One region of the Streptomyces sp. PU-14G genome, then DNA from elsewhere that is predicted to be linked to it. Evidence: riboswitches for the same ligand, from Rfam matches in the RefSeq annotation. Region 1 holds a riboswitch; each other region holds the start of a gene.
The links. A riboswitch is a leader RNA that binds a small molecule or an ion and turns the genes downstream of it on or off. The one in region 1 is predicted to bind cobalamin.
Positions count from the first base shown of each region.

Region 2: it holds a riboswitch for cobalamin, as region 1 does, so the genes downstream of both, AB8Z75_RS04860 (ribonucleoside-diphosphate reductase subunit alpha) here and metE (5-methyltetrahydropteroyltriglutamate--homocysteine S-methyltransferase) in region 1, are expected to answer to the same signal.
Region 3: it holds a riboswitch for cobalamin, as region 1 does, so the genes downstream of both, AB8Z75_RS09570 (cobalamin biosynthesis protein) here and metE (5-methyltetrahydropteroyltriglutamate--homocysteine S-methyltransferase) in region 1, are expected to answer to the same signal.
Region 4: it holds a riboswitch for cobalamin, as region 1 does, so the genes downstream of both, AB8Z75_RS04115 (ABC transporter substrate-binding protein) here and metE (5-methyltetrahydropteroyltriglutamate--homocysteine S-methyltransferase) in region 1, are expected to answer to the same signal.

Region 1 is NZ_JASKYT010000052.1:5,551-13,145, reverse strand. It holds gene AB8Z75_RS09285 (1-hydroxy-2-methyl-2-butenyl 4-diphosphate reductase) at 1-564, shown strand, start outside; gene hpnH (adenosyl-hopene transferase HpnH) at 572-1,597, shown strand; gene AB8Z75_RS09275 (aspartate aminotransferase family protein) at 1,723-3,105, shown strand; gene metE (5-methyltetrahydropteroyltriglutamate--homocysteine S-methyltransferase) at 3,170-5,452, opposite strand; cobalamin riboswitch at 5,737-5,887, opposite strand; gene AB8Z75_RS09265 (tyrosine-protein phosphatase) at 5,986-6,780, opposite strand; gene AB8Z75_RS09260 (alpha-ketoglutarate-dependent dioxygenase AlkB) at 6,955-7,595, shown strand, end outside.
Region 2 is NZ_JASKYT010000023.1:16,719-24,313, reverse strand. It holds gene AB8Z75_RS04880 (hypothetical protein) at 1-675, shown strand, start outside; gene AB8Z75_RS04875 (tetratricopeptide repeat protein) at 875-1,879, shown strand; gene def (peptide deformylase) at 1,974-2,618, shown strand; gene AB8Z75_RS04865 (ribonucleotide-diphosphate reductase subunit beta) at 2,700-3,722, opposite strand; gene AB8Z75_RS04860 (ribonucleoside-diphosphate reductase subunit alpha) at 3,722-6,190, opposite strand; cobalamin riboswitch at 6,309-6,442, opposite strand; gene AB8Z75_RS04855 (GNAT family N-acetyltransferase) at 6,520-6,963, opposite strand; gene mctP (monocarboxylate uptake permease MctP) at 7,244-7,595, opposite strand, start outside.
Region 3 is NZ_JASKYT010000054.1:17,150-24,744, reverse strand. It holds gene AB8Z75_RS09590 (cobyrinate a,c-diamide synthase) at 1-15, opposite strand, end outside; gene cobO (cob(I)yrinic acid a,c-diamide adenosyltransferase) at 47-655, opposite strand; gene AB8Z75_RS09580 (putative cobaltochelatase) at 655-2,820, opposite strand; gene AB8Z75_RS09575 (cobyric acid synthase) at 2,895-4,469, opposite strand; gene AB8Z75_RS09570 (cobalamin biosynthesis protein) at 4,466-5,599, opposite strand; cobalamin riboswitch at 5,744-5,866, opposite strand; gene AB8Z75_RS09565 (hypothetical protein) at 6,119-6,331, opposite strand; gene AB8Z75_RS09560 (anion permease) at 6,328-7,595, opposite strand, start outside.
Region 4 is NZ_JASKYT010000018.1:16,030-23,624, reverse strand. It holds gene AB8Z75_RS04140 (ABC transporter ATP-binding protein) at 1-140, opposite strand, end outside; gene AB8Z75_RS04135 (FecCD family ABC transporter permease) at 137-1,153, opposite strand; gene AB8Z75_RS04130 (ABC transporter substrate-binding protein) at 1,158-2,222, opposite strand; gene AB8Z75_RS04125 (ABC transporter ATP-binding protein) at 2,219-3,001, opposite strand; gene AB8Z75_RS04120 (FecCD family ABC transporter permease) at 3,019-4,068, opposite strand; gene AB8Z75_RS04115 (ABC transporter substrate-binding protein) at 4,134-5,189, opposite strand; cobalamin riboswitch at 5,256-5,436, opposite strand; gene AB8Z75_RS04110 (hypothetical protein) at 5,908-6,639, opposite strand; gene AB8Z75_RS04105 (germacradienol/geosmin synthase) at 6,809-7,595, shown strand, end outside.

The sequences.
Region 1 (7,595 bases):
GGGCCGCGCGCCGCCGGCGTGACGCTGCTGCGCAGCGGCATGGGCGCACAGGCCGCGCGCCGCGCCGTGACCAGAGCGCTCGCCCACGAGGAGGTGCCCGGCGCCACGCCCGTGCTGGCCACCGGCTTCTGCGCGGGCCTGGTCCCCGGCATGCGCCCCGGCGACCTGGTCCTCGCCGAGGAGACCCGCGACCAGTTGGGGCGCACCCGCTGCGCCGGCACCGCACTGCTGGCCACCGCGCTGGCCCGGCACGCCACAGGACGCACCGTGCACGTGGGCACCCTCGCGGGTACCGACCGTGTGGTGCGGGGCCAGGCGCGGGCCGCGCTGCACACCGCCGGAGCGATCGCCGCCGACATGGAGTCGGCCGCCACCCTGGACGCCGCCGCCGCGGGCACGGCCCGGCGTCCGGTTGCGGCTGTACGGGTGGTCGTGGACGCTCCAGGCCATGAACTGATCCGCATCGGGACACTGCGGGGTGGAATATCGGCATTCCGCGTCCTTCGCGGTGTCCTGCCCGCATTTCTCGAATGGCACCGATCCCTGCTGCTCCCCTGGAGGTGAGCCAGAAATGGCCATGCCGCTTCGCCAGACAGTCCGTATCGGGACGTATCTGTTCCAGCAGAAGCTGCGCAAGCGTGAGAAATTCCCCCTGATCGTGGAGCTCGAACCGCTCTTCGCGTGCAATCTCAAGTGCGAGGGCTGCGGAAAGATCCAGCACCCCGCCGGGGTGCTCAAGCAGCGCATGCCGGTGGCACAGGCGGTCGGGGCCGTCCTGGAGTCCGGGGCCCCGATGGTCTCCATCGCGGGCGGCGAGCCGCTGATGCACCCCCAGATCGGGGAGATCGTGCGACAGTTGGTGGCCAAGCGCAAATACGTCTTCCTTTGCACCAATGCCATGCTGCTGCGCAAGAAGATGGACCAGTTCAAGCCCTCGCCCTATTTCGCGTTCGCCGTGCACATCGACGGGCTGCGTGAGCGGCACGACGAATCCGTCGCCAAGGAAGGCGTCTTCGACGAGGCGGTCGAGGCGATGAAGGAGGCCAAGCGGCGCGGCTTCCGCGTCACCACCAACTCCACCTTCTTCAACACGGACACGCCGCAGACCATCATCGACGTCCTGAACTTCCTCAATGACGAGATCCAGGTGGACGAGATGATGATCTCGCCCGCCTACGCCTACGAGAAGGCGCCAGACCAGGAGCACTTCCTGGGTGTCGAGCAGACCAGGGAGCTGTTCAAGAAGGCGTTCGCCGGGGGGAACAGGGCCCGCTGGCGGCTCAACCACAGCCCCCTCTTCCTCGACTTCCTGGAGGGCAAGGCCGACTTCGACTGCACCGCCTGGGCCATCCCCAACTACTCCCTCTTCGGCTGGCAGCGCCCCTGCTACCTGATGAGCGACGGCTACGTGCCCACCTACCGCGAGCTGGTCGAGGAGACCGACTGGGACAAGTACGGCCGCGGCAAGGACCCGCGCTGCGCCAACTGCATGGCGCACTGCGGCTACGAACCGACCGCCGTGCTGGCCACCATGGGCTCTCTCAAGGAGTCGCTGCGCGCGGCCCGCGAGACGGCCGCACCGAGTGGCTCGCGCTAGCGCCGGGCCGCCGCCGCACGCCACACGGAACCACCGGAGTACTGTCTCGTTTGAGCAGGGGGGCCCACCATGTCCTTGCTGGAGTCCATCGACGGCGCGGCGCGCACGGGTGAGGGGAGCGTGGCGTGAGCGACTTCGACCTGGCGAAACTGCTGGCCGAGCGCGGAGCCGAGCGCTACGACCTGCACGCCCGCCACCTCAACCACCAGTTGCCGCGCATGCTGCACACCCTGGGGTTCGACAAGGTCTACGAGCGGGCCGAGGGCGCCTACTTCTACGACGCCGAGGGCAACGACTACCTCGACATGCTCGCCGGGTTCGGCGTCATGGGCCTGGGCCGCCACCACCCCGTCGTACGGCAGGCGCTGCACGACGTGCTCGACGCGCAGCTCGCCGACCTCACCAGGTTCGACTGCCAGCCGCTGCCCGGGCTGCTGGCCGAGAGGCTGCTGTCGTACGCCCCGGGTCTCGACCGGGTCTTCTTCGGCAACAGCGGCACCGAGGCCGTCGAGACCGCGCTCAAGTTCGCCCGGTACGCCACCGGCAGGCCCCGGGTGCTGTACTGCGCGCACGCCTTCCACGGCCTGACGACCGGCTCGCTGTCGGTCAACGGGGAGGACGGCTTCCGCGACGGGTTCGCTCCGCTGCTGCCGGACACCCCCGTGCCGCTGGGCGACCTGGAGGCGCTGGAGCGCCAGCTACGCAAGAAGGACGTGGCGGCGCTGGTGGTCGAGCCCGTCCAGGGCAAGGGCGTGCACGCCGCACCGCCCGGATACCTGCGCGCCGCCCGCGAGCTGCTGCACAGGCACGGGGCGCTGCTGATCGCGGACGAGGTGCAGACCGGGCTGGGCCGCACCGGCGACTTCTTCGCCTACCAGCACGAGGACGGTGTCGATCCCGACCTGGTGTGCGTGGCCAAGTCGCTGTCCGGCGGGTACGTGCCCGTCGGGGCGACCCTCGGCAAGGAGTGGATCTTCAAGAAGGTCTACTCGTCCATGGACCGGGTGCTGGTCCACTCCGCGAGCTTCGGGTCCAACGCCCAGGCCATGGCGGCCGGGCTGGCCACCCTGGCCGTCATGGACGACGAGCGGCTCACCGAGAACGCCCGCCGCACCGGCGAGGAGCTGCGCACCCGGCTCGCCGCGCTCGTCGACCGGTACGAGCTGCTGCACGAGGTGCGCGGTCGCGGGCTGATGATCGGCATCGAGTTCGGCAAGCCGAGGTCGATGGGGCTGCGCAGCCGCTGGACGATGCTCCAGACCGCGCGCAAGGGCCTGTTCGCACAGATGGTCGTGGCACCGCTGCTGCACAGGCACCGCATCCTCACCCAGGTCTCCGGCGATCACCTGGAGGTCATCAAGCTGATCCCGCCGCTGGTGGTGGGCGAGGCGGAGGTGGACCGTTTCGTGACCGCCTTCACGCAGGTCATGGACGACGCGCACAGCGGCGGCAGCTTCATGTGGGACTTCGGGCGCACCCTGATCAAGCAGGCGCTGGCGACCCGCTGACTCCGCTGACCCGCGGGCCGCGCCGCCACCGCCCGGTGGCGGCACGGCCCGCGGACTCGGCCGCTCACGGCCTTCCGGGCAGCTCCCCGCGTACCGTCCGCGCCGCCGCGGTCAGGTGCGCGAGCGAGGCGCGCACCTCGGGCCAGCCCCGCGTCTTGAGCCCGCAGTCGGGGTTGACCCACAGCCGGTCCGCAGGCAGCGCCGTCAGCCCCTTGCGCAACAGCGCCGCGACCTCGTCCGCGCTCGGGACGCGCGGCGCGTGGATGTCGTACACGCCGGGGCCCGCCTCGCGGGGGTAGCGGTGCGCGGCCAGCTCGTCGGCGACCTGCATCCGCGAGCGCGCGGCCTCCAGGCTGATCACGTCGGCGTCGAGGTCGTCGATGGCCTGGAGGATGTCGCCGAACTCGGCGTAGCACATGTGGGTGTGGATCTGGGTGTCCGTACGCACCCCGCTGGTGGTGAGGCGGAACGCCTCGGTGGCCCACGCGAGATAGGCGGGCCTGTCGGCGGCGCGCAGCGGCAGCGTCTCGCGCAGCGCGGGCTCGTCGACCTGGATGACGGCCGTTCCCGCGGCCTCCAGCTCGCACACCTCGTCGCGCAGCGCGAGCGCCACCTGGCGGGCGGTCTCGGCAGCGGGCTGGTCGTCGCGGACGAAGGACCAGGCGAGCATCGTCACCGGGCCCGTCAGCATCCCCTTGACCGGGCGGGTGGTGAGGGACTGCGCGTACTGGGTCCAGCGCACCGTCATCGGCTGCGGGCGCGAGACGTCACCCGCGCAGATGGGGGGACGCACGTAGCGGGTGCCGTAGGACTGGACCCAGCCGTGCCGGGTGGCCAGGTAGCCGGTCAGCCGCTCGGCGAAGTACTGCACCATGTCGCCCCGTTCGGGCTCGCCGTGCACCAGCACGTCCAGTCCGGCCTCCTCCTGGAAGGAGACCACCTCGCGGATCTCCGCCGCGATGCGCTGTTCGTACGCCGCCTCGTCGAGGCATCCGGCGCGCAGGTCGGCGCGGGCGGCGCGCAGCTCGCCGGTCTGCGGGAAGCTGCCGATGGTGGTGGTCGGCAGCGGCGGGAGGCCCAGCCGGGTACGCTGCGCCGCCGTGCGCCGGGCGTACGGCTCCGAGCGTCGGGCGTCGGCCTCGGTGACGGCCGCCGTGCGGGCGCGTACCGCCGCGTCGCGGGTGAGCGGCGAGGCGGCGCGCGAGGCCAGGTCGGCACGGTTGGCGGCGAGTTCGCCGCCGATGGCGCCCGTGCCCTGGGACAGCCCGCGCGCCAGGGTGGCGGCCTCGGCGGTCTTCTGCGCCGCGAACGCCAGCCAGCGGGCGACCTGCGGGTCGAGGTCGCGCTCCGCCCTCGCGTCCAGCGGGACGTGCAGCAGCGAGCAGGACGGGGCCACGTCCACGCGGTCGGCCAGCCCCAGCAGCGTGCCCAGGGTGGTCATGGACCGCGCGTAGTCGTTGATCCACACGTTGCGTCCGTCGATGACGCCCGCCACCAGCCGCTTGCCCGGCAGCCCGCCGGCCGCCGCGAGCGCGTCGAGGTTGGCGGCGGCGGGCCCTGTGAAGTCGAGCGCCAGCCCCTCCACGGGGGCCTTGGCCAGCACGGGCAGCGCTTCCCCGAGCCGGTCGAAGTAGGAGGCGACCAGCAGCCGCGGCCGGTCGGCGAGCCCGCCCAGTCCCCGGTAGGCGCGGGCCGCAGCCGCCAGCTGTTCGGGGGTGCGGTCGGGCACCAGCGCCGGCTCGTCCAGCTGCACCCACTGTGCCCCCGCGGCGCGCAGGTCCGCCAGCACCTCCGCGTAGACGGGCAGCAGCTGCTCCAGCAGGGTCAGCGGCTCGAAGTCCTCGGGCGCGCCGGGTGCGGGCTTGGCCAGCAGCAGATAGGTAACGGGACCCACCAGGACAGGACGGGCCTCCACGCCCAGGGCAAGGGCCTCCTTCAGCTCGCGGGTCTGCTTGCCCGAGTCGGCGCGGAAGACGGTGCCGGGGCCGAGCTCGGGCACCAGGTAGTGGTAGTTGGTGTCGAACCACTTGGTCATCTCCAGTGGCGCGGCGTCCTGCGTACCGCGGGCCATGGCGAAGTAGCCGTCCAGCGGATCGGCCTCGACCGCGGCGCGGTGCCTCTCGGGGACGGCGCCGACCATGACCGTGGTGTCCAGTACGTGGTCGTAGTACGAGAAGTCGCCGGTGGGCAGCTCGGCCAGCCCGGCCTCGGCCATCGCCCGCCAGTTGGCGCGGCGCAGCCCGGCCGCCGTGGTGTGGAGGGCCTCGGCGGTGACGCGGCCCTTCCAGTAGCCCTCGACGGCCTTCTTCAGTTCGCGGCCTGGGCCCTGGCGGGGGTAGCCGTGCACGGTGGCGTGGGCCGTGCGGGGCTGGGGTGTGGTGTCCGTGGTGCCTGTGGTGTCCTGGGGGACCGCTGAAGCGTTCGCACCTGTCGCTGTCACGCAACTCTCCTTCGCGAGGTGACCGAAGCGCTCCCGGGACCGGGACGACGGCGCGAAGGGGCGCGGCGCGGACGGGACCCGCGTCGGCGTCCGTCCTGCGGGGGCGTCTCGTGCCGCCCGCGTGCTCCGCTCTCCGACCCGCCCTCGAGGTCTCCGGGAGAACCGCACGCGTGCGCGTGCGGGCAGCGGGCAGGTCTTCGGACTCGCGGGCACGCCTGCCGGTCTCCCGGCGGGCACCTACCGGCCGTCGCTTCCCGGACCGTTCCATCCAGTGCGTATGACGGCTCTCGTTCCCACTCACCGCTGCGGGGCAGTCCCGGATTCCCACCGGGTTCCCTCTTACGACGCCTCCCGCCTGGCGGACGGGGCGAACCATCTGCGCGGCCAGCCTAGCGGCTCGGCGAACAGGTGTCTGCGGGGCCCGGCGCGTACGCTCCCGCTTAGGACTCCAGCAGCCGGGACCTGAGACGGGTGCGGGTGCCGTCGGTGAGACCGAGCCCCTTGGCCAGGTAGGTCTCCACGTCGCCCCAGGTCTCGTCGATGGCGGTGAAGGCCGCGTGCAGGTACGCGGCGCGGGCGTCGAACAGGGGCGCCAGCAGTTCCAGCACCTCCGCCGACATTCCGGCCCTCGACTTGCCGCTGCGGTGCACCTTGTACCGCCGGTGCGGATCGTTGGACAGCAGGTAGTCGGCCTCGATCGCGCCGCGGTCGACGCCGAGCGCCAGCAGCGTGATCGCCACCGACAGTCCCGCGCGGTCCTTGCCGGCGGCGCAGTGCATCAGCGCGGGCACGCTGTCCTCGGCGAGCGCGTGCAGGATCCTGCTGTGCTCGGCCGTCCGCGAGGTGATCATGGTGCGGTAGGAGGTCGTCATCCGCTCGGCGCCCAGCCCGTTGCCGAGGATCGTCTGGAGCTGGTCGAGCTCGCCGTCCCGCACCATCTTCCAGAACTCCGCGCCGTCGGCCGGGTCAGAGAGCGGGATGTTGACGTTGCGCACGCCCGGCAGCACCACATCGGGGCCGTCGAGCTTCCGGTCGGCGTCGTTGCGGAAGTCGAAGACCGTGTGCAGTGCCAGCCCGCCGAGGAAGGCGGCGTCCTCGGGTGTCGCGTGCGCCAGGTGTCCGCTGCGGAAGAGCACCCCGCGCCGTACCCGCTGCCCGTCCACCGTGGGCAGCCCTCCGACGTCCCGGAAGTTCCGTACCCCGGCCAGCACCTTTTCGGCGGACTCCTGCGTCACGAGTGCGCTCCCTAGTGTGTAAGACGACCGTCCGTTCGACCATACGACATGGATGCCTGAGGCCATCAGTTCCGGCGGGCGTGACCCCTGCGACAGGTCTCCTCGCGGGCTGCCCGTGCCGTGAGTGCCATGAGCGCCCCGCACCCGTGCTGTGAGTCCCCGTACGCTCGCACTGTGAGCGAGGAGCTGTTTCCGCGTCCGCCCGCCGAGGTGGCGCCCGGTGCCGTGCACCTGCCGGGGTGGCTGGACGCCGGGGCGCAGGGGGAGCTGCTGGCGGCCTGCCGGCGCTGGGCACTGCCGCCCGCCGGGCTGCGGACGGTGCGGATGCCCGGCGGTGGCGAGATGTCGGTGCGCCAGCTGAGCCTGGGGCGGCACTGGTATCCGTACGGTTACGCGGACACCGTCGTGGACGGCGACGGGGAGCGGGTGAAGGCCTTCCCCACGTGGCTGGGGGAGTGGGCGCGCCGCGCGGTGGGCGATGCGGCGGCGGTGGCCGGCGAGGGCGCGTACGGGGAGGGACCCTGCGCCGCCCCGTACGACATCGCGCTCGTCAACTTCTACGGGGCTGACGCGAGGATGGGCATGCATCGGGACAGCGACGAGCGCTCCGACGCGCCCGTGGTGTCCTTCAGCCTCGGTGACGCCTGCGTCTTCCGCTTCGGGAACACCGCGGGGCGGGGCCGTCCGTGGCAGGACGTGCGGCTGCACAGCGGGGACGCCTTCGTCTTCGGCGGACCCGCGCGCCTGGCCTACCACGGAGTGCCGCGCACCGAACCCGACACCGGACCGCCCGCGTTGGGGCTGCGCGGGCGGGT
Region 2 (7,595 bases), on a different contig from region 1:
GCCCTGGCCGTCGCGTCGGCGGGGCTGTGGGCGTTGCCGGTCTGCTGCGCGCCGCTGCTGCTCACCCAGGTCGTCCTGCGCCGCCGGGCCCCCGTACGGGCGACCCGCCGGCGCACTCTCGCCTCCCTGGCGAGGGCGCCCGAGGTCGCCGGATGCACCCCGCACGGCCACGCGCGCCGGGTCGCCGACCTGAGCCGTGCCGTGGGCCGCGAGCTGGGCCTGTCGGGAGGGGAACTCACCGCTGTGGAGTACGCGGCCCTCGTCCACGACGTGGGGCGACTCTCCCTGAGCGATCCGGTACCCGGCGGCGCCACGGCCGGGCTGGGCCCCGGCGGCAGGCGGGGCGTCGCCCTGTCGGGCGGCGCCGTGGTCCGGCAGGCGGGGGTCGGCGGCCGGGTGGCCACCGCGGTGGAGGCGCAGGCGGACCCGTACCGCGAACAGTCCCTGACGGCGCGCGTCGTACGCACCGTCAACGCCTACGACGACCTCCTGACGGCGTACGGCGCCCACGCCCGCGCCACCCCGGGGCCGGACGGGGTGCCGGACGGCCCGGTGGCGGTCCCGGGACCGCGCGAGCGGGCACTGCGGACGCTGCGCGGCGCCACCGCGCGTGACCACGAACCACGCGTCGTGGAGGCCCTGTCACGCGTCGTGTCCCGCTCCCGGGGCGTCTGACGCACGGGTAATGAGCGGGCACCCGAGCGGGCATGGTTGGATGCGAAGGGGGAACCGCGACAGGCGTGGACGCGAGCGCCGGGCGTCCGGCGCCAAGGACCCCGACGGCAGGTGAGCGGCCAGGCGGTAGCCGGGCCACGAGACAGGCGGGACGAAAACGGCGGGAACGGCGGGAAACAGCGGAAACGGCGGAATCACTGTGAGGATCTTCGGCAAGGTGCGGCACCGTCCCTCCGCCTCGTGGCGGCAGGCGACGGACCGTGCGTTCACGCTCATCGGCGACGGCCGGTACGAGGACGCGGGTGCCCTGCTCACCCGCGCCGCCGACCTGGAGCCGTGGCTCTCGGAGTCCTGGTTCAACCTGGCGCTGCTGCACAAGTTTCGGCACGACTGGGAGCAGGCCCGCACGGCCGGGCTGCGCGCCGTCGCGCTGCTGGACCGGGAGGCCGGTGCGCCCGACTGGTGGAACGTCGGCATCGCGGCCACCGCCCTCCAGGACTGGCCGCTGGCCCGCCGCGCCTGGCAGGCGTACGGGCTGGACGTGCCAGGGCAGGGACCGAGTGGCGCCGGCGCGATCGACGAGCCTTCCGGCATGCGACTGGGCAGCGCAGCCGTGCGGCTCTCGCCCGAAGGCGAGGCCGAGGTCGTGTGGGGCCGCCGTATCGACCCGGCCAGGCTGGAGGTGCAGAGCATTCCGCTGCCCTCGTCCGGGCGCCGCTGGGGCGAGGTCGTCCTGCACGACGGCGTTCCGCACGGTGAGCGCTCCACCGCGGCCGGCCCTTCCTACCCCGTCTTCGACGAGATCGAACTGTGGGCGCCCTCGCCCGTGCCCACCTGGGTCGTGCTGCTGGAAGCCGCCACGGAGAGCGACCGCGACGCGCTGGAGCGGCTGGCGGCCGACGCGGGTTTCGCCGCCGAGGACTGGTCGTCCTCGGTGCGGCTGCTGTGCCGTGCCTGCTCGGAGAGCGCGATGCCCGCCGACGAGGGCGACGGCACCACCCACCTCGATCCGCACGACCACAGCTCGCCCGGACATCCGGGTCCGCTGGGGCACATGACGCAGGGTGGCCCCGGCGAGCTGTGGGTGCCCGAGCGGGAGTGCGGGCTGGCCGCTCCCGCTGCCCTGGTGCGCGGTCTGCTGGACGGCTGGGTCGCCGACAGCCCGGACACCCGTGAATGGCGGGATCTCGAGGAGGTCTGCTGAGCGCCTGTCGACCGCCCCGTACTCTGGGGGGCGAGCATTCGCGGTGCTCACCGGATCTCAGTCCCCGCAGGGTCGCAGGAAGGCGTACGACGGCATGGCGCAGCAGCAGGAAACCACGGCCGGGTCGGCCGATGTCGCCGAGGGCGGGTTCGTCGACGACGTGACGGACGCGGCGGCCCGGGAGGAGGCCCACACGGCGCGCGGCACCGCGCGCCCCCTGACGGTGGTGGGCAACCCCGTGCTGCACCGGGAGTGCGCGGAAGTGACCGAGTTCGGCGACGAGCTCGCCGCGCTCGTCGACGACATGTTCGCCAGCCAGCGCGCGGCCGAGGGCGTGGGGATCGCCGCCAACCAGATCGGCGTCGACGCGAAGGTCTTCGTCTACGACTGCTACGACGACGAGGGCGTACGCCACGTCGGGGTGGTGTGCAACCCGGTGCTCGACGAGCTGCCGGCCGAGCGGCGCGTGCTGGACGACGGCAACGAGGGCTGCCTGTCCGTTCCCGGCGCCTACCACCCGCTCGCCCGCCCCGACTACGCCGTGGTGCGCGGCCAGGACGCCGAGGGGAAGCCGATCACCGTCGAGGGCACGGGATACTTCGCGCGCTGCCTTCAGCACGAGACCGATCACCTGCACGGGTACCTGTACATCGACCGGCTCTCCAAGCGTGAGCGCAAGGACGTGCTGCGGCAGATGGCCGAGAGCACCCCGCGCTACGAGACCGTTCCGAACGCGTAGCCGGGTACCGGGTGGGGCCTGGGCCACCTGGCCCCACCCGGCGACTGTGGGTGCGCTCCCGGCTTTGGGGAAGCGGGCGGCTCAGAAGTCGTCGTCGAGGGAGACGGATCCCTCCACGGCGACCTGGTAGGCGGACGCCCGCCGTTCGAAGAAGTTGGTGAGCTCCTGGACGTTCTGGAGTTCCATGAACGAGAACGGGTTGGCGGCTCCGTAGCGTTCGGTGAAGCCGAGGCGGCGCAGCCGCTGGTCCGCGACGGCCTGGAGGTACTCGCGCATGGAGGCGGTGTTCATCCCGGGCAGCCCCTCCCCGCACAGGTCCCGCGCGAACTGGAGCTCCGCCTCGACGGCCTCGTCCAGCATGGCCACCACCTGCTTCTCCAGCTCGTCGTCAAAGAGGTCGGGCTCCTCCTGGCGCACGGTGTCCACGACGTCGAAGGCGAAGGACATGTGCATGGACTCGTCGCGGAAGACCCAGTTGGTGCCGGTGGCCAGGCCGTGCAGCAGGCCGCGGGAGCGGAACCAGTAGACGTAGGCGAACGCGCCGTAGAAGAACAGCCCTTCGATGCAGGCGGCGAAGCAGATCAGGTTGAGCAGGAAGCGGCGGCGGTCGTCCCGCGAGGAGAGCTGGTCGATGTTCTCGACGCTGTCCATCCACCGGAAGCAGAACTCGGCCTTCTCGCGGATGGAGGGGATGTTCTCCACGGCGGCGAACGCCTGGACGCGTTCGTCGTGGTCGGGCAGGTAGGTGTCGAGCAGCGTCAGGTAGAACTGGACGTGGACGGCTTCCTCGAACAGCTGCCGGGACAGATACAGCCGCGCCTCGGGTGAGTTGATGTGCTTGTAGAGGGTGAGCACGAGGTTGTTGGCGACGATGGAGTCGCCGGTCGCGAAGAACGCCACCAGGCGGCTGATCATGTGCTGTTCGCCGGGCGAGAGTTTGGCCAGGTCGGCGACGTCGGAGTGCAGGTCGACCTCTTCGACGGTCCAGGTGTTCTTGATGGCGTCGCGGTAGCGCTCGTAGAAGTGCGGGTAGCGCATGGGGCGCAGGGTCAACTCGAAGCCCGGGTCGAGCAGGCGGGGCGTGGTGTCGGCTGGTGTCGTCATTACTGGCAGGCCTCGCAGGACTCGGGGTTTTCCAGGGAGCAGGCGACGGCTTCGTCGGCCGCCGCGGGGGTGGGCGCGGGCACGGGGACGGCGGCCCCGGCTGCCTGCGCGATGCGGGTCGCGGGGCGCGAGCGCAGGTAGTACGTCGTCTTGATGCCGCTCTTCCACGCGTACGCGTACATGGAGCTGAGTTTTCCGATGGTGGGGGAGGACAGGAACAGGTTCAGCGACTGGCTCTGGTCCAGGTAGGGGGTGCGGGCCGCGGCCATGTCGATGAGGGCGCGCTGGGGGATCTCCCACGCGGTGCGGTAGAGCGCGCGCACCCGCTCCGGCACCCAGTCCAGGTCCTGGACCGAGCCGTTCGCCTGGCGCAGTGCCTCGCGGGCCCGCGCGTCCCACAGCCCGTGCCGCTTGAGCTCCTCCACCAGGTACGCGTTCACCTGAAGGAACTCTCCGCTGAGGGTCTCGCGTTTGAAGAGGTTGGAGACCTGCGGCTCGATGCACTCGTACACGCCGGCGATGGAGGCGATGGTCGCGGTCGGTGCGATGGCCAGCAGCAGGGAGTTGCGCATCCCGGTGCGGGCGAGGCGTGCGCGCAGGGCGCTCCACCGCTCGGGCCAGGCGTGGCCCTCGCGCGCTTCGGGGTAGTGGTCCGGGTGGAGGGTGCCGCGTGCGGTGCGGGTCAGCTCCCAGTCGGGCAGCGGCCCGTGGCGCTCGGCCAGTTCGGCGGAGGTCTCGTAGGCGGCGAGCATGATCCGTTCGGCGATCCTGGTGGACAGCTCGCGGGCCTCCGCCGAGTCGAACGGCAGCCCGAGCCGGAAGAAGACGTCCTGGAGCCCCATCACGCCCAGACCGACGGGCCGCCAGCGGGAGTTGGATCCTGCGGCCTGCTCGGTCGGGTAGTAGTTGACGTCCACCACGCGGTCGAGGAACGTGACCGCTGTACGGACGGTGGCGTCCAGCCGCTTCCAGTCCATCCGCCGGTCCTCGCCCAGGTGGGCGGCGAGGTTGACGGAGCCCAGGTTGCACACGGCGGTCTGGTCGTCGTCGGTGACTTCCAGGATCTCCGTGCACAGGTTCGAGGAGTGCACGACGCGGCCCGGCGTACCGGTCTGGTTGGCGGTGCGGTTGGAGGTGTCCTTGAAGGTCATCCAGCCGTTGCCGGTCTGCGCGAGGGTGCGCATCATCGCGCCGTACAGCTGCCGCGCGGGCAGTCGTTTGAGGGCGCGCCCGTCGGCCTCCGCCGCGCGGTAGGCGGCGTCGAACTCCTCGCCCCACAGGTCGGTCAGCTCGGGCACGTCGGAGGGGGAGAAGAGCGACCAGTCCTCGTCCGCCTCGACGCGGCGCATGAACGCGTCGGGTACCCAGTGCGCGAGGTTGAGGTTGTGGGTGCGGCGCGCGTCCTCACCGGTGTTGTCGCGCAACTCGAGGAACTCCTCGATGTCCGCGTGCCAGGTCTCCAGGTAGACGCACGCGGCTCCCTTGCGCCGGCCGCCCTGGTTGACCGCGGCGACCGAGGCGTCGAGGGTCCGCAGAAACGGCACGATCCCGTTCGAGTGCCCGTTGGTGCCGCGGATCAGCGCGCCCCGCGAGCGGATGCGGGAGAAGGGCAGGCCGATGCCGCCCGCGTGCTTGGAGAGCCTGGCCACCTGGTGGTAGCGCTCGTAGAGCGAGTCCAGTTCGTCCTTGGGGGAGTCCAGCAGGTAGCAGGAGGACATCTGGGGGTGGCGGGTGCCGGCGTTGAAGAGTGTGGGGGAGGAGGGCAGGTAGGCGAGGGAGCACAGCAGCCGGTAGAAGGTGCCGACCTCGGCGAGCGCCGCTGCCGTCTCGTCCGCCGCCAGCCCGCAGGCCACGCGCAGGAAGAAGTGCTGCGGGGTCTCGATCGCGCGCCGGGTGGTGGGGTGGCGCAGCAGGTAGCGGGAGTGGACGGTGCGCAGCCCGAAGTAGCCGAACCGGTCGTCGGCGCCGTCCGCGAGCGCCTCGTCGACCAGCGCGTCGAGGTGTGCGGCGTGCGCGGTGACGAAGGCGTGCGTCCGGTCCGCGAGCAGTCCCTGGGCGTGGCCGAGCGCGACCGAGGCGGAGAAGGAGGTGACGCCCTCTGCCCCGGTCTCGTCCCGGATGGCGCGCGTGAGCAGCCGGGCGGCCAGCCGCGAGTACGCCGGCTCCTCGCCGATCAGGCCCGCGGCGGCTTCGATGGCCAGGTCCCGCAGGTCGGCCGCGGTCGCGGAGGGGGCCCTTCCGCGCAGCGCCGCAGCGAGCACGGGGGCCGGGTCCGCGCCGGTCAGGTCCGCGGTCAGGGCGGCGAGGGTGTCACGCAGCGCGGCGGCGGGGCGGTCGTGCGCGTCGGGTCCGGGAGCGGTTCCGTACTGGCCGTCGGTTCCGTACTGGCCGGTTGGCTCGCCGGCGGGCCGCTCCCGCCCGGCCGGCTGCTCCTGGCTGGGTGACGGGGCGGTGGGGGCGATGGTCACGCGGTGCTCTCCCTCGCTGCTCGCTGCTCGTGCTCGTGGCAGGGCAGGGCGCGGGGAGCGCGCACGCCGTCGGGCATGCCGCACTCCGTCCGCCGGCCCAGTCCACGAGACCCGGACGTTCCTCGATGCCGCCGCCTGCAGGTGATCGGACTCGCGGGCAGCTTCGTTCTGCTCCGCACACCGTTGCGGGACAGTCCCGGGTTCGCACCGGGTTCCCCTGCGTCAGTGGCGACGGCCGTGAGGGAGCATACATGTTGTGGCCGCTCGGGTGTGACCCCCCATATCTTGTGTCATGCGCACCGGGAGAGGGCGTGCTCACCGCAGGCGGGTCACAGCACCAGGGCGTAGGTCCACAGGCTCATTCCCTCGATCGGGGACCAGTCGCGCCCGGGCGTGCGGGTGAAACCGAGCCGCTCGTAGAGCCGGTGCGCCGCGGCCATGCGCGGATGGGTGGACAGCACCAGCCCGCGCAGGCCCAGCGCGCGGGCCCGCTCCCCGCACGCGGTCACCAGCGCCTCGCCCACCCCGCGCCCCCGCGCGCTCTGTGCCACGGCGAGCATCCGGAACTCGCCCTCGCCCTCGCCTGCGATCTCCGCGTAGCGCCCGCGGGTTCCGACGAAGGTGACCGAACCCAGCAGCGTGCCCGTACCGTCCTCGGCGATCAGCAGTTCCGCGTGGGCGGCGCGGCTCGCGGCGTCGCGCAGTGTCGTCAGGTACGGGTCGTCCTCGCCGAAGTCCAGCAGCCCCCCGTCGAGGTAGGCCCGTGCGATCAACTCTCCGGCCCGCGCGTACTCCTCGGGCCGGGCCGTCCTGACCGTGACGCCGGCCGGCCCTCTCGTGGCGCCGGCCTCCCCGGCCGTCGCGCTGGCCGCCTCGGCCGCGGTGGTCGCCTTGGCTGCGCTGGTCGCCTTGGCTGCGGTGGTCGCCTCGGCCGCGGTGTCGGCTGTGCTCGTCGTGAAGTCCATGGCCGCCATCATGCGCCGACACGCCGACGCTCGTCCCGGAATGTGTCCGGGACGGGCGTCGGTCGTCGGTCGTCGGTGTCGGTCGGGGTCAGTTGGCCGCGCCGGCCTCCACCCTGGGGCCCTCACCCTCCCCTTCGCCGGAGCGGTCCTCGCCGGCGCGGCCCGCGGCGCTGTCGCCCGCCTGTGCCGCGCCGTCGCCGGCGGCGGGGGCGTCGGCCGTGTAGTCCTCGGGACGGGTCTCGTCGACGCCGTCGGGGGCCCGCAGCGCCCGCAGCACGACCGTGCCGACGACGGTCACGGCCACGTTCAGCACGAACGCCGTGACACCGATGTAGCCGGTCTCCCCGATGCCGGGGATCACGTCGTTGCTGCCGCCGAAGTGCTCCTGTGTCGGGCTCGCGACGCCGTACGCGGCGAGCGTGCCGTAGACCATGCCGACG
Region 3 (7,595 bases), on a different contig from region 1:
CGGTGTGCGGATCACGCGGCGCCCCCGGCGGCACCCTGCGCGACGGTCACCATTCGATGCCCTTCTGGCCCTTCTGCCCGGCGTCCATCGGATGCTTCACCTTCGAGAAGTCGGTCACCAGATCCGCCGCGTCGACCAGCTCCCGCGGCGCGTTCCGGCCCGTGACGACCACGTGCTGGGTACCGGGGCGGTCCCGCAGCACGGACACCACCTCCGCCACGTCGACCCAGCCCCAGTGCATCGGGTAGGCGAACTCGTCCAGCACCAGCATCCGGTAGGTCTCGGCGGCCAGATCGCGCTTGACCTGCTCCCAGCCCTCGCGGGCCGCCGCCTCGCTGCTCATCTCGCCGTCGGCGACGTTGCGCTGGATCCACGACCAGCCCTCGCCCATCTTGTGCCACGTCACGCTGCCGCCCTCGCCCGTCCCGCCGAGCACCTTGAGCGCACGCTCCTCGCCGACCTTCCACTTGGCCGACTTCACGAACTGGAACACCCCGACCGGCCACCCCTGGTTCCACGCCCGCAGCGCCATACCGAACGCGGCCGTCGACTTCCCCTTGCCGACCCCCGTGTGCACCGCGACCAGCGGCCGGTTGCGGCGCTGACGCGTGGTCAGGCCGTCAGCGGGTACGACACTCGGCTGCCCCTTCGGCATTACGCGGCCCTCCGTGCGGTGCGGGAATCCCTTGCATCCGTGGTCTGGCGGACGAGGTCGGCCACCGCGTCCGCGCGCAGCGCGTCCAGCGTGACGCTCTCGCCGCCCAGTTGGGCGGCCAGCTGGGCCGCCAGCCCCAGCCGTACGTGTCCGGCCTCGCAGTCCACGACCACCGAGGCGACCCCGTCGGCGGCCAGCGCGCCCGCCGCCTGCCGGGTGCGCACCAGCGGCTCGGGTCCGCCCGTCGCCCGCCCGTCGGTGACGGTCACCAGCAGCGGGCGCCGCGCCGGGTCCCGCAGCCGCTCCACCCGCAGCACCTCGCGCGCCCGCCAGAGCCCGGCCGCCAGCGGCGTGCGGCCCCCGGTCGGCAGCGACTCGAGCCGGGCGGCGGCCGCGTCCACGGACGACGTCGGCGGCAGCGCCACCTGTGCCTCCTCCCTCCGGAACGTCACCAGGCCGACCTTGTCCCGCCGCTGGTAGGCGTCCAGCAGCAGCGACAGCACCGCGCCCTTGACCGCGCTCATCCGCTGCCGCGCCGCCATCGAGCCCGACGCGTCCACCACGAACAGCACCAGGTTGCCCTCGCGGCCCTCCCGCACGGCCTCCCGCAGATCGTCGCGGCGCACCACCAGGCCGCTGCCGCTGCGTCCCCGCGCGCGCTGGTACGGCGCCGCCGCCTGCACGGTGGCCGCCAGATGCAGCTTGCCGAGCGCACCGTGGGGGCGGCGCGCCCCCGTGGTGCGGCCGTGCGCCGTGCGAGCACGTGAGCGCCGCCCGGCCGCGCCCTCACCGAGCCCGGGGACGGTGAGAACGCGCGCCTTGAACGGCTCGCCCGTCTCAGCGGTGGGCTGCGCCGCGGCCTGGGCTCGCGGGTCGGGCTCCCCGGCGGCCTCCCCGCTGGAGGGCTGCCCGGACGGTGACGGTGACCCGTCGGCCTGCTCGGGGACAGCGGCCTCTTCGGGGCCGGTCGTCTCGCTGCCCGTCCCCTCGTGCGGGGCGTCCTGTGGCGCGTCGTGCGGGTGGGTCTGCGGGGGGATGCCGCCGCCGGGGCCGCCGTCGGGCCCGTCGCCACCGCCGTCGTCCGGCCCCTCGCTCCCGGGCCCGTCGCCCTCGGGCCCGTCGTTTCCTGGGCCGCCGTCCTCCTCGGGAGCGTTCTCCTCCAGCGTCCGGTCCAGCTTGTCCTCGTCCAGCCCCGGCGCGTCGAAGGGGTTGCGCCTGCGCCGGTGCGGGAGAGCCAGCAGCGCGGCCTGCCGTACGTCCGTCTGCTCCACCTCCCCGCGCCCCGCCCACGCGGCCAGCGCCGTCGCCGTACGGGCCATCACCAGATCGGCGCGCATGCCGTCCACCTCGAACGCCGCGCAGGTCGCGGCGATCTGCCGCAGCGCGGCGTCCCCCAGCCGCACCTCGGGCAGCAGCGCGCGGGCCGCCACGATGCGCTCGCGCAGCCGCCGCTCCTCGTCGGCCCAGCGCGCCGCGAAACCGGCGGGGTCGTCGTCGTAGGCCAGCCGGCGCCGCACGACCTCCACCCGCTCGTCCGGCTCCCGCGAGGCCGCCACCTCGACCGTCAGCCCGAACCTGTCGAGCAACTGCGGTCGCAGCTCACCCTCCTCGGGGTTCATGGTGCCCACCAGCAGGAAGCGGGACGCGTGCCGTACGGAGACGCCCTCCCGCTCCACGTAGGAGGCGCCCATCGCGGCGGCGTCGAGCAGCAGGTCGACCAAGTGGTCGTGGAGGAGGTTGACCTCGTCCACGTACAGCACGCCCCGGTGCGCGTCCGCCAGCAGCCCCGGCTCGAACGCCTTCACGCCCTCGGACAGCGCCCGCTCGATGTCGAGCGCGCCCACGAGCCGGTCCTCCGAGGCGCCGACGGGCAGCTCCACCATGCGGGCCGCGCGTGCCTCGGCCGCGTCCGGGTCGGTGCCCGCGTGCGGGCCGTCGGGGCAGTCCGGGTCGGGTGCGGCGGGGTCGCAGGAGAAGCGGCAGCCCGGCACGACCCTCACGTCGGGCAGCAGCGCCGAGACGGCCCTGACGGCCGTGCTCTTCGCCGTGCCTTTCTCGCCGCGCACCAGGACGCCGCCAATGGCCGGGGAGACGGCGTTGAGCAGGAGGGAAAGCTGCAAGTCGGCTTGGCCGACGAGGGCTGTGAAGGGATAGGGAGGCGTCACGCGGTCACTCCTTCGAGTGGCTTCGATCGAACATGTCTGGGAAAGGGCGCGCTTGTCCGGGGGAGGGCGCACGGTCACGGCGCCCCCGGCGGCACGAAGGGCAACCCCTCCGGCACCCCGTCCTCGATGAGGCGCAGCAGCGCCGCCGTGTCCGCGTGCTCCTCGATCAGATCGCCCAGCAGGTCGAGCTGTTCCTCCCGCAGGGCGGCGAACCGGGTGTCGGGCGCGGGTTCGAAGGCGCGGCCCGCGTCGGCGGCGACCCGGCGCAGGAAGGCGCGGCGGAAGCCGTCCGACTCCAGCGAACCGTGCCAGTGGGTGCCCCACACGGACCCCACGCGGCACCCGTCCAGCTCCGCGCCGCCCGCCGAGCGCAGGAAGCCCTCACCGCCGTGCACGTCGGCCACCCCGTGGTGGATCTCGTAGCCCTCCACCGGCTCGCCCAGCGCCGTGCCGTGCGGACGGGCGAGGGTCTTGCCGGGGGCGAACCGCACCCGTACGGGCAGCAGCCCGAGCCCGTCCACCAGCCCCGCACGCGACTCGACCTCGTCCTCGATCCGCTCGCCGAGCAACTGGTAGCCGCCGCAGATGCCCAGCACGGGACGCCCCTCGGCGGCCCGCCGCGCCACCGCGTCCGCCAGGCCGCGCTCGCGCAGCCACTCCAGCGCCCTGACCGTCCCGCGCGTGCCCGGCACGACGACCAGGTCGGCGTCGGCCAGCTCCTCGGGGCGGTCGCAGAAGCGCACCACCACGCCGGGCTCGGCCGCCAGCGCGTCCACATCGGTGAAGTTCGACATCAGCGGCACCGCGAGCACCGCCACCCGCAGCACGTCGGCACCGTGCGGAGCCGCGACGGCGGACTCCCGCACCGCGCCCCGCAGGGAGACCCGCAGCCCGTCCTCCTCGTCGATGCCGAGGCCGTGCCGGAACGGCAGCACCCCGAGCGTCGGCCGGCCCGTCAGCCCGCGCAGCATCTCCAGACCCGGCTGAAGCAGCGTCACGTCACCGCGGAACTTGTTCACCAGGTAGCCCGCCACCAGCTGCTGGTCCTCGGGCGCCAGCAGCGCCGTCGTACCGAACAAGGAGGCGAAGACGCCACCCCTGTCGATGTCGCCGACCACCACGACCGGCAGCCGGCAGGCCCGCGCCAGGCCCATGTTGACGATGTCGCTGCGCCGCAGATTGATCTCGGCCGGACTGCCGGCGCCCTCGCAGATGACCGCGTCATGGGTACGCCGCAGCTCCTCCAGGCAGCCCGCCACCGTCTCCAGCAGCTCCTCGCGCCGTCCGAACCGCACGCCCTGGGCTCCGCCGGTGTGCCGGCCGAAGTAGCCCTGTGCGGACATCTCGCCCACCGGCTTGCCCAGCAGCACGACCTGGCTGGTGCGGTCACCGCCCGGCTTCAGCAGCACCGGGTTCATCAGCGCGCTCGGCTCCGTGCGGGCCGCCGCCGCCTGCATGGCCTGCGCCCGGCCGATCTCGGCACCGTCGAGGGTGACGTAGGAGTTCAGCGACATGTTCTGCGCCTTGAACGGCGCCACGCGCAGCCCCTTGCGGACCAGCCAGCGGCAGATGCCCGCCGTCACCACGCTCTTGCCGGCGTCCGAGGTCGTCCCCGCGACCAGCAGTCCGCCCGCGCCGCCCCCGCTCACCGTGCGCCTCCCGCGCTCCCGGCACCCCGAGGGCGCCGCCTCGTCCCACTCGCCGCACCCCGCGCGGCACCGGCCGCGCAGCAGACCGCCAGCGCCAGGACGCCGACGCGCCGCGACAACCGCACCGCGCGCTCGATGTCCGCCGTCCGCACCTGGCGGCCGGACTCGCCCAGGACCGGACGGTGCTCGACGCGTCCGCCGTAGGAGAGCGTCCCGCCGAGCCGCACACCGAGGGCCCCGGCGAACGACGCCTCGACCGGGCCCGCGTTGGGGCTCGGATGCCGGTGCGCGTCCGCCCGCCACGCCCGTACGGCGCCGCGCGGGTCCGGCCCGGCCACGGCGGCCAGTACGGCGGTCAGCCGCGCCCCGGGCCACCCCGCCGCGTCGTCCAGCCGGGCGGCGGCCCAGCCGAACCTGCGGTGGCGCGGCGAGCGGTGACCGACCATCGCGTCCAGTGTGTTGACCGCCCGGAAGCCGAGCATCCCCGGCACGCCCGCCAGCGCGCCCCACACCAGGGCGCCGACCACGGCGTCCGAGGTGTTCTCCGCGACGGACTCGACCACCGCGCGCGCCACGCCCTGTGCGTCGAGCCCCTGCGGGTCGCGCCCGCACAGCGCGGGCAGCCGCGCGCGGGCCAGCGCCAGGTCCCCGGCCTCCAGCGCGGCGGCCACGGCGCGCGCCTCCCGCGTCAGGGACGTACCACCGAGGACCGCCCAGGTGGCCGCGGCCGTCACCGCGGCGGCGCCCTTGCCGGCCGCGTCGCGCTCTGCGGCGGCGTTACGCCTTGCGACCGCGTCGCGTGCTGCCACCGCGCTGCGCCCCGCGACCGCGCTGGGTCCGAAGTTCGCGCCCGGGTCCGCGGCCTGGCTGTGTCGTGCGGTTCCGCTGCGCGCCGCGCTCTTGCCCGCGGTGGCCTCGACGGCCGCGCTCACGGCACGTCCCATCGCGACCGCGCCGCCCGTGCACAGGGCCACGTACAGCGCCCCCACGCCGCGGTGATCGCGCCACATCCGTCGCTCCAGCGCGCCTGCGACCCGGCCGAAGGCGGCGACAGGGTGGCCGCGCCGCGGGTCCCCGAGCAGCGCGTCCGCGACGAATCCGGCGACGGCGCCGCCGGTCTGGACGCCCACGGTCCGCTTCACGCGACGGGCCCGGCGCACACATCCACGACGACGGGAAACGAAGCCCCGCAGGGGGCGGATACGGCAGCGCAGCCACGCATGGCGGTGTCCTCACTCAGGGTCCTCGCCCTGGCTCGACTCGACCGGCGGCGAGAGTCTCCTGGCTCCCGGATCCGCGCCACCCCGCCTTCCAGCCCGCATGGGCCGTGGCATCGCTGGGATGGTGCTCCCCGGTGACAGTGGCGGGACCGCGCCGGATTCGCACCGGCTTCCTCTCCATGCCGCCGTTTGGGCACCGGCAGTCCACCACGCCCGACTGACCCCGTCAACTCGCCCTTGACCTGCGACGGGGGAGTGTGTGATCCCCCACGCCCACCGCGTCGGCCCACCCCGCTGCCGGGGCAGCCGCGCCCGACGACGAGCGCCCCCGGGGTCTCTGGTTCCCGGGGGCGCTCGTCGTCGGGCGGTGTGCCGAAGGGCCGTGCCGAGGGGCCGTGCCGAGGGTTTCGGGCAGGCCTGGGCGGGGGGTTACGCCGCGATCAGGTAGATGCCGTACGCCACCGCCGCCAGGCACAGCGCATAGCAGGCGTACGCGCCGGTGCGGGCGAGCGCGGAGGAGCTGGTGGCGCCGGCGCGCGGGGAGTTGGTGACGATGCCGAGGGTGAAGACGCCGACGAGTCCGACGGTCGCCAGCAGGCTGACGCCGAAGACCTGGCCGAGGGCGGCCCAGTCGATGTTCATGCGGTCACTCTTTCTGGCTCGAGGCCCTGTCCGAGGGGCTCAGGAGATGCTGCCCGCGGKGGCGGGGCGGCTCGGGGCGGGGGAGGGGAGACGGCGCGGACGGCGGTGGTGAGCACCCCCGCGGGCTCCGGCTCCGGCTCCGGCTCCGTTGACGGCGCCGGCATGGCGGTCTCCGTCGCGGGCTCCACCTCGTTGACGTTGGTGTGGTCCACCGGAGTGCGCCGGGAGCGGACCCAGATGGCGCCGCAGATCGCCAGCGTGAGGACGGCGACCGTCGCCACGCCCCAGTCGCCCTGCTCGGCCAGCAGCGCGGCGCCCGCCGCGACCAGTCCCGCGGCCGGGAGGGTGAGCGCCCAGCCGACGACCATGCGGCCCGCCGTCCCCCAGCGGACCACGCCGCCCTTGCGGCCCAGTCCCGAACCCATCACGGCGCCGGAGCACACGTGGGTGGTGGAGAGGGAGAAGCCGATGTGCGAGGAGGCCAGGATGGTGGCCGCCGCGCTCGTCTGGGCGGCGAAGCCCTGCGGCGGCTGGATGTCGGTGATGCCCTTGCCCATGGTGCGGATGATGCGCCAGCCGCCCAGGTAGGTGCCCAGCGCGATGGCCAGGCCCGCCGAGGCGATGACCCACACGGGCGGGTTCGCGCCGGGGGCCAGGGCGCCGCCGGTGACCAGCGCGAGGGTGATGACACCCATGGTCTTCTGCGCGTCGTTGGTGCCGTGCGCGAGGGAGACCAGCGCGGCGGAGGTGATCTGCCCGGCGCGGTAGCCCTTGGCGGTCTGCCCCTCGTCGGCGTTGCGGGCGACGCGGTAGGTCACCCGGGTGGCGCAGACGGAGGCGATGCCGGCCACCAGCGGGGCGGCGAGCGCGGGGATGAGCACCTTCATGACGACGACGTCGCCGTTGACCGCGCCCGTGCCGACCGCGGCGACCGTCGCGCCGAGCAGGCCGCCCATCAGGGCGTGGGAGGAGCTGGAGGGGAGTCCGGCGAGCCAGGTCAGCAGGTTCCAGATGATCGCGCCCACCAGCCCGGCGAAGATCACTTCAGGCTTGATGCCGGAACCTTCGTCGATGATTCCCGAGGAGATGGTCTTGGCCACCTCGACGGACAGGAACGCGCCGAGGAGGTTGAGGACCGCGGACATCGCCACCGCCGCGCGGGGAGCCAGCGCCCCGGTGGAGATGGTGGTGGCCATGGCGTTGGCCGTGTCGTGGAAGCCGTTCGTGAAGTCGAACACCAAGGCCGTGACGATCACGATCCCGA
Region 4 (7,595 bases), on a different contig from region 1:
GTCTTGCCGCTGCCGTTGGGGCCCACGATCCCGACGGTCTCGCCGGGCCGCGCCTCCAGCGTCACCCTGTCGAGGAGGGCACGCCCCTGCTCCACCTCGTAGGTAACCTCCTCGGCGTGCAGCGCGCAGGCCCGCGTCATGCCCACGCCCCCTCGCCGCGCTGGGAGCGGCGCAGCAGCCACAGGAAGAACGGGCCGCCGGTCAGCGCCGTCAGCACGCCGACGGGGATCTCCTGCGGGGCCGCGACCGTGCGGGCGGCCAGGTCGGCCAGCACCAGGAAGGCGGCGCCGCCCAGCGCCGCGACGGGCAGCAGGGCGCGGTGCGCCGCGCCGACGGCCATCCGGGCCGCGTGCGGCACCATCAGGCCGACGAACCCGATGGAGCCGCTCACCGTCACCAGCACCGCCGTCACCAGGGACGCCAGGACGAAGGCGGCGGCGCGGAAGCGGCCCACCTCCAGGCCGAGCGTGGTGGCGCCCTCCTCGCCGGCCAGCAGCAGGTCCAGCGGCCTGGCCAGCGCCAGCAGCAGCACCAGCCCCGCCAGCAGCACGAGCGCGGGCAGCGCCAGGGTGTTCCAGCGGGCCTGTCCGAGCCCGCCCAGGGTCCAGAAGAGGAGGGCGCGCAGGTGTTCCTTCTCCGAGGAGGTCACCAGCACCAGGCTGGTCAGCGCGGAGAGCACGTACTGCACCGCGACCCCGGCCAGCACCAGCCGCCCCGTCGTCATCGTGCCGCCGCGCCGCGCCATGGCGTACACGACCAGCAGCGCCACCATCGCCCCGGCGAACGCGCCCACGGACATCGAGACCGCGCCGATCCCGAACACGACGACGAGCGCGGCGCCCGTCGAGGCGCCGGAGGAGATGCCCAGCAGGTAGGGGTCGGCCACCGGGTTGCGTACCAGTGCCTGCAACACCGCGCCCACCAGGGCGAGTCCGGCGCCCACGACGGCTGCCAGCAGCACCCGGGGCAGCCGCACGTCCAGCACGATCGTGGTGAAGGGGCCCGGGCCTGAGCGGCCCGTCAGCGCCGCCAGCACCTCGCTGACGGGGATGCGCGCCGAGCCGAGGGCCAGTCCGGCGACGGCGCCCGCGAGCAGTACGGCGGTCAGCGCGGCGCACACCAGGGTGCGCCGCAGCGGTGAGGTGCGGGGCACGGGCTCAGGCACCCTTCCGCCGCGGGTGGAGTTGGCGCGCCAGGTCGTCCACCGCGTCGGGGACGCGCGGGCCCAGCACCGCGGAGGAGAGCGGCAGCACCGCGAACCGCTTGTGCTTGATGGCGGGCACGTCGGCCAGCGCCGGGTCCCGCAGCAGCCGCTTCTTCTTCTGCGCGAGGGTCGTCCCGCCGTAGTCGTAGATCACCACGACGTCCGGCTTACGCTGCACGACCTTCTCCCAGGAGACGTCGGCGAAGGGCTTGTCGACGTCCGCGAAGACGTTGCGGGCGCCGGCCCGGCGCAGGATCTCGTTGCCGATGCCGGCGCCGCCCGCGGTGAACGCCGAGCCCTCGCCGCTGTCGTAGACGAAGGCCCGCGTCTTCTCGGTGCCCTCCAGCCGCTTCGCGGTGGCGGCCAACTGCTCGTCCTGCGCTTCGATGAGGGCCTCGCCGCGCTCGGGCACGCCGAAGACGCGGGCCACCTGGCGGATCTCCCTGTGGAGGGTCGCGATGTCCGCGTGCTCGGTGCACGACTCCAGGTTGAGGCGCGTGGGGACGCCGCCCTCTTCGAGCGCCGTACGGTCGCGGCCCTCCGTCTTGTCGAAGGCGCTGGCGTAACCGCCGTAGACGAAGTCGGGGTTGGCGGCCAGCAGCACCTCCTTGGAGGGGTACTTGCCGGCCAGCACCTCCACGTCGTTGTACGCCTTGCGGTAGCGGGGGAGGATCTCGTCGTCCAGGTAGGCGGTGCCGGCCATCCTGTCCTGCAGGCCGAGGGCGAGCAGGATCTCGGTGACGTGCTGGTTCATGGTCACGGCCCGCTCCGGCGGCGCCGTGAAGGTCGTCTTCACGCCGCAGTTGGTGACCGTGTAAGGGAACCCCGCGGGAGAGCCCTTGCCCGTGGCGCCGCCGGCACGGGTGCCGCTCCCGCACGCGGCCAGCGGTATCAGCAGCAGCGCGGTGAGCAGTACGCGCGCCGCGCGTCCCGCACCGGCCCGCCTGGTCGCGGCACATGCCGCGCCCACCCGCCTGGTCGCGGCGCGTGCCGCACCCACCCGCCTGGTCCGGATCATGAGGCCTCCTCGGCTGTCTGCCCAGGTTCCGTCTCGTCCTCGGGCAGGAACCGCACCGAGGGCCGCCCGCCCGGGCCTTCGGCGGTCACCACCGAGCGCACCCCGTACACCCGGGCGACCAGTTCCTGGGTCAGCACCCGGCCCGGCGGCCCCGCCGCCACCGCCCGCCCCTGGCGCAGCACCACCAGGTGGTCGCAGAACATCGCCGCCAGGTTCAGATCGTGCAGCGCGACCACACTGGTGACCGGGCTGCGGGCGACGAGGGCCAGCAGCTCCAACTGGTGCCGCACGTCCAGGTGGTTGGTAGGCTCGTCCAGCAGGAGTTCGCTCGGCCGCTGGGCCAGCGCGCGGGCGATCTGCACCCGCTGCCGCTCGCCGCCCGAGAGGCTGTGCCAGGGCTGGTCGAGCCGGTCGGTCAGCCGGGTGTGCTCGACCGCTTCCCGTACGGCCGCCTCGTCCTCGGCCCCGGGCCCCGCCCAGGCGCCGCGGTGCGGGATACGGCCCAGCCGCACGACGTCCTCGACGGTCAGCTCGACACCGGTCTCGGCGTGCTGCTCGACCACCGCCACCCGCCGTGCCACGGCCCGGCGGCCCACCTCGCGCAGCGGCCTGCCGTCGAGGGTGACCACTCCCGAGGCGGTGGCCCTGATGCCGGCCAGCAGCCGCAGCAGCGTCGACTTGCCCGACCCGTTGGGGCCCAGCAGCCCCACCGTCTGGCCGGGACGCGGATCCAGGCTCACCCCGTCGACGACGAGCCGCCCGCCGGCCCGCCACGTCACGTTCCGCGCGCTCAGACTCACAGGCCCGCCCCCGCTGTGCCGTGGGCGCTCCGGCCGCGCCGCCCCCGGTGCAGGATGAGCACGAACGCCGGCACGCCCAGCAGCGAGGTCGCCACCCCGACGGGCAGCTCGCGCGGGGCCAGCAGGGTGCGCGCCGCGGTGTCCACCCACACCAGGAACAGGGCGCCCAGCAGCGCGGTGACGGGCAGCAGCCGCCGGTGCGCGGGCCCGGTCAGGGCGCGCGCCGCGTGCGGCAGCACCAGCCCGACGAAGCCGATGGCGCCGGCCGAACTGACCAGGACGGCCGTCAGCAGTGCCGTCACCAGCAGCAGCGCCAGCCGCATCCGCCGCACCCGCACGCCCAGCGCCGCCGCCGCCTCGGGCCCGAAGGCGAAGGCGTCCAGCGCGTGGGCCCGCGCCAGGCACACCGCCAGGGCGAGCGCCAGCGCCCCGGCGCCCACCGCGACCTCCACCCAGCTCGCGGAACCGAGCGAGCCCAGCAGCCAGAACAGCACACCGCGGGTCTGCTCGGCGTCGGCGGAGAGGAAGACGATCAGTGAGGTCAGCGCCGAGAAGAGCTGCATGGCGGCGATGCCCGACAGGAGCACGCGGTCCGTCGTACCGCCCGAGGTGTGCGCGAGCAGCAGCACCAGCGCGAAGGAGAGCGCGGCGCCGACGAAGGCACCCGCCGACAGGGAGAGCGCGCCGCCGCCCACGCCGAGGACGACCACGCTCACCGCGCCGGTGGAGGCGCCGGAGGAGACGCCCAGCACGAACGGGTCGGCGAGCGGGTTGCGCAGCAGCGACTGGAGCACCGCACCGCACAGCCCGAGACCGGCACCGCACACGGCGGCCAGCAGCGCGCGGGGCAGCCGCAGTTCCCACACGATGCCCTCGCGGATCGGGCTCAGCCCGGCGTCCGCCCCGCCCAGTCGCTCGACGACGACGCGCCACACGTCGGCCACGCCGATCCCCGCCTGCCCGACGGTGATGACCAGCGCGACCGACAGCGCACAGACCGCCGCCCCGAGGGCGCACACGAGGGCGGTGCCCCGCCCGCTGCGCAGCGCGAGCGTCCACCGCCGGGAGCGCCGCGCACCCGGCGCGGCCGACCGCGGGATTGGCCCTGCGGTCACTTCGCGGGCTCCGTGAGGTGGAGGTTCCGCAGACCGCGTGCGACCTTCTCCACCCCTTCGACGGTGCGGATCGAGGGGTTCATCGCCGCGCCGGGCAGCAGGACGTACCGCTTGTGGCGCACCGCCGTCATGTGGCGGGTGACCGGGTCGGACTCCAGCTTCTCGATCTTCGCCTTCGCCGTCTCGGCGGTCTGGTTCTTGCGGGTCAGGTCGCCCAGGACGATGACGTCCGGATCGCGGTCGGCCACGGTCTCCCAGCCGACCTGCGGCCACTCGTTGTGGGTGCCGGCGAAGGCGTTCTCGGCCCCGACCGCCCGCGTGATGACGCCGGGCGCCCCGCAGCAGCCGGCCACGTACGGGGACTCGGAGTTGGCGAACCAGTACAGGACGGAGGTGCCGTGCGCGTCCACGCCCTCGGTGGCCTTCGTCATCCTGGCCCGGAGCTCGGCGACCAGCTTCTCGCCGCGCTCCTCGACACCGAACGCCTTCGCCAGGTCGCGGACCTCGCCGTAGACCGTGTCCATGGTCAGCGGCTCGCGGCGCGCTCCGTCGCCGTTCGTCCCGGACTTCTTGGCGCAGTCGGCGGGGGAGAGGTAGGTGGGCACGCCCAGGTCGGTGAACTTCCCGCGCGGGGCGACGCCGCCCTTGTCGAGGGTGGCGGCGAACGAGGCGGTCACCAGGTCGGGCTCGCCGGCGAGCACCTTCTCCATGGCCGGGTAGCCGTCGGCCAGCCGCTCCACCTTCGCGTTCTCCTTCTCCAGCCCCTTCATCACCGGGTCGGTCCAGGTGCCGGTGCCCGCCATGCGGTCCGCGAGGCCGAGGGCCAGCAGGATCTCGGTCGATCCCTGGTCGAGCGAGACGGCACGCCGCGGGCGGTGCTCCAGGGTGACCTCGTGCCCGCAGTTGTGCAGCGTGCGCGGATAGCCCGCTTCGGCCTTGCCCGAGGCGGCCCCCGGCGAGGGCGTCGTCCCGCAGCCCGTGACGGCCGGCAGGAGGGTGAGGGCGAGGGCGAGAACCGCGGCCCGCAGGGCCCCACGGCGCGTTCGGCGCATGGCCAGCTGTGTCCTTCTCCGTCATAAGGCTCAGTCGCGGAGCCCGGCGTGCCACCGCCTCCGAGGTCCCGGAGTGCGGGTGCCAGCAGGTTTTCGGACTCGGGACTGTCGGAGTGTGCGCCTTCCCAGGGACCGCGCCCCAGTGGCCTCGTGCACACCCCAGTCCCACACCGCTGCGCGTCAGCTCCGGATTCGCACCGGATTCCCTGACCCGTTCAAGGGTTTGACTGGCGGCTGCAACGTACCACGCGGCCAGCGGGGCGGAGTAAGGGGGCGTTAGGGGGCGCTAGGGGGGAAAGGAGGAGAAGTGGCAAAAGGGACCCCGGGGCTTTGCCCGGCCCCGGGGTCCTGGGTGCCGTTCGTTCGCACGTCCCCAGCGGTTGATGGGCGGATCGTTCGGCGATGTCCTCGCGTGGAGCCACTCCACCACGGCCGCACGAAGAACGGCCGGCCGGGTTCGAACCGGCGTCTCGAGGTCGTCACCGCCCCGGTTGCCGGACGATGAACGGCGATGCTGAGCGTGGAGCGAGAGGTTGAGACTGACCGGGGCCTGACTGTGGCAGTGCCGCCGGGGGTTCACACATCAGCTTCAGTTTCAGCTTTGCGCTCCTGGCGCACCCCGGGCGGCAAGAGTCTGAATCTTTGCCCGGGGAGTCGGTGGGTGTCGGTGCGCGCTCGGCGCACCGACGCGGTCAGGAGAAGTGCTCGGGAGAAGTGCTCAGGAGAAGAGGTAGCCGAAGACGGCGTCTCCGACGCGCTGGTCGGTCACCTCCGTGGCGTTGGCCTCCTCGCGGGCGAACTTCACCGCGGCGGAGAGCTTCTCCAGCCGCTCCAGCAGCTCGTTGACGCGCCGCGCGGGAAGGGCGCCGGAGTACTTGACCGTCGTCCAGTACCCGACGGGGATGTCCTCGTAGTAGACCTCGACCTGGGCCGGGTGCTTCTCGGTGGCCTCCGCCTTGACGTGGTTGCGCGGCACCTTCTTGGTGCGGACCGTACGGACCTGCTCGGTCTTCCACCAGTCCGTGGACGGGTCCTGCTCCCAGGCCTCCGCGCCGTCCAGCACGGGCAGCCTGCGCAGGAAGGTGCCCAGTTCACCGAGCTGCTTCTCCAGGAACAGCAGGTAGGAGACCGGCACCTCGGCGAGCACGGTGCGCCCGTCGACGACGATGTCCGCGCGGGCCGTGAGGTTCGACCAGTCCTTCGTCGCCGTCACGTCGAACAGCCGCGTGAGGATCTTCGCCGTTTCCTTCAGCACATCCTCGGCCTTGACCTGCACCCGCGTCGACTCCGGCGGAAGCTGCTCGCCCTCTTCGTCCTTGGGCTGGTACGTACGCGAGATACCGGCGAGCATCTGCGGCTTTCCCAGCCCGTGCTGCGCCTGCGCCAGGTCCTGGGCCACCTTGGACTTGACGCCCTTCTCGACTGCGATGATCTGATTCAGCTTCGCCACGTTCGTGAACCTAACAGCCCAACCTCCGTGCTCACCACGGGTTTTGTTCGACAGCCTCGTCACGGCACTGTCCGCGCCGTGTCCCACGTCCGGGTGAAAAAGGATGTTCATCGCTTCGCCCCGGGTAGGCCAAGTCCGCCAGCCACTCGCGTACCTGGGGGACCGGACGTTGTCGCAACCCTTCGAACTGCCCGACTTCTACGTGCCGTACCCGGCCCGCCTCAACCCGCACCTCGAAGCGGCACGGGCCCACACCCGCGAGTGGGCGGCGCGGCAGGGGATGCTGGAGGGCTCCGGGGTATGGGACACCGCGGACCTGGAAGCGCACGACTACGCGCTGCTGTGCGCCTACACGCACCCCGACGCGAGCGAGGACGACCTGGCGCTGGTCACCGACTGGTACGTGTGGGTCTTCTTCTTCGACGACCACTTCCTGGAGATGTTCAAGCGCACTCAGGACCGCGCGGGCGGCAAGGCGTATCTGGACAGGCTCCCGCTGTTCATGCCGCTGGACGGCACCGCGGCGGTGCCCGAGCCCACCAACCCGGTCGAGGCCGGGCTGGCCGACCTGTGGGCCCGCACCGTGCCGTCGATGTCCCGTGACTGGCGCGCCCGGTTCGCCGTGAGCACCGAGAACCTGCTCAACGAGTCGCTGTGGGAGCTGTCCAACATCAACATCGGCCGGGTGCCGAACCCGGTCGAGTACATCGAGATGCGCCGCAAGGTCGGCGGCGCCCCCTGGTCGGCCGGGCTCGTGGAGTTCGCCGCGCACGCCGAGGTGCCCGCCGCCGTCGCCGGCTCCCGCCCCCTGTGCGTGCTGCGCGACACGTTCTCCGACGCCGTCCACCTGCGCAACGACCTGTTCTCCTACGAGCGCGAGATCGGGGACGAGGGCGAGCTGTCCAACGGCGTCCTCGTGCTGGAGACGTTCCTGGACTGCACCACCCAGGAGTCGG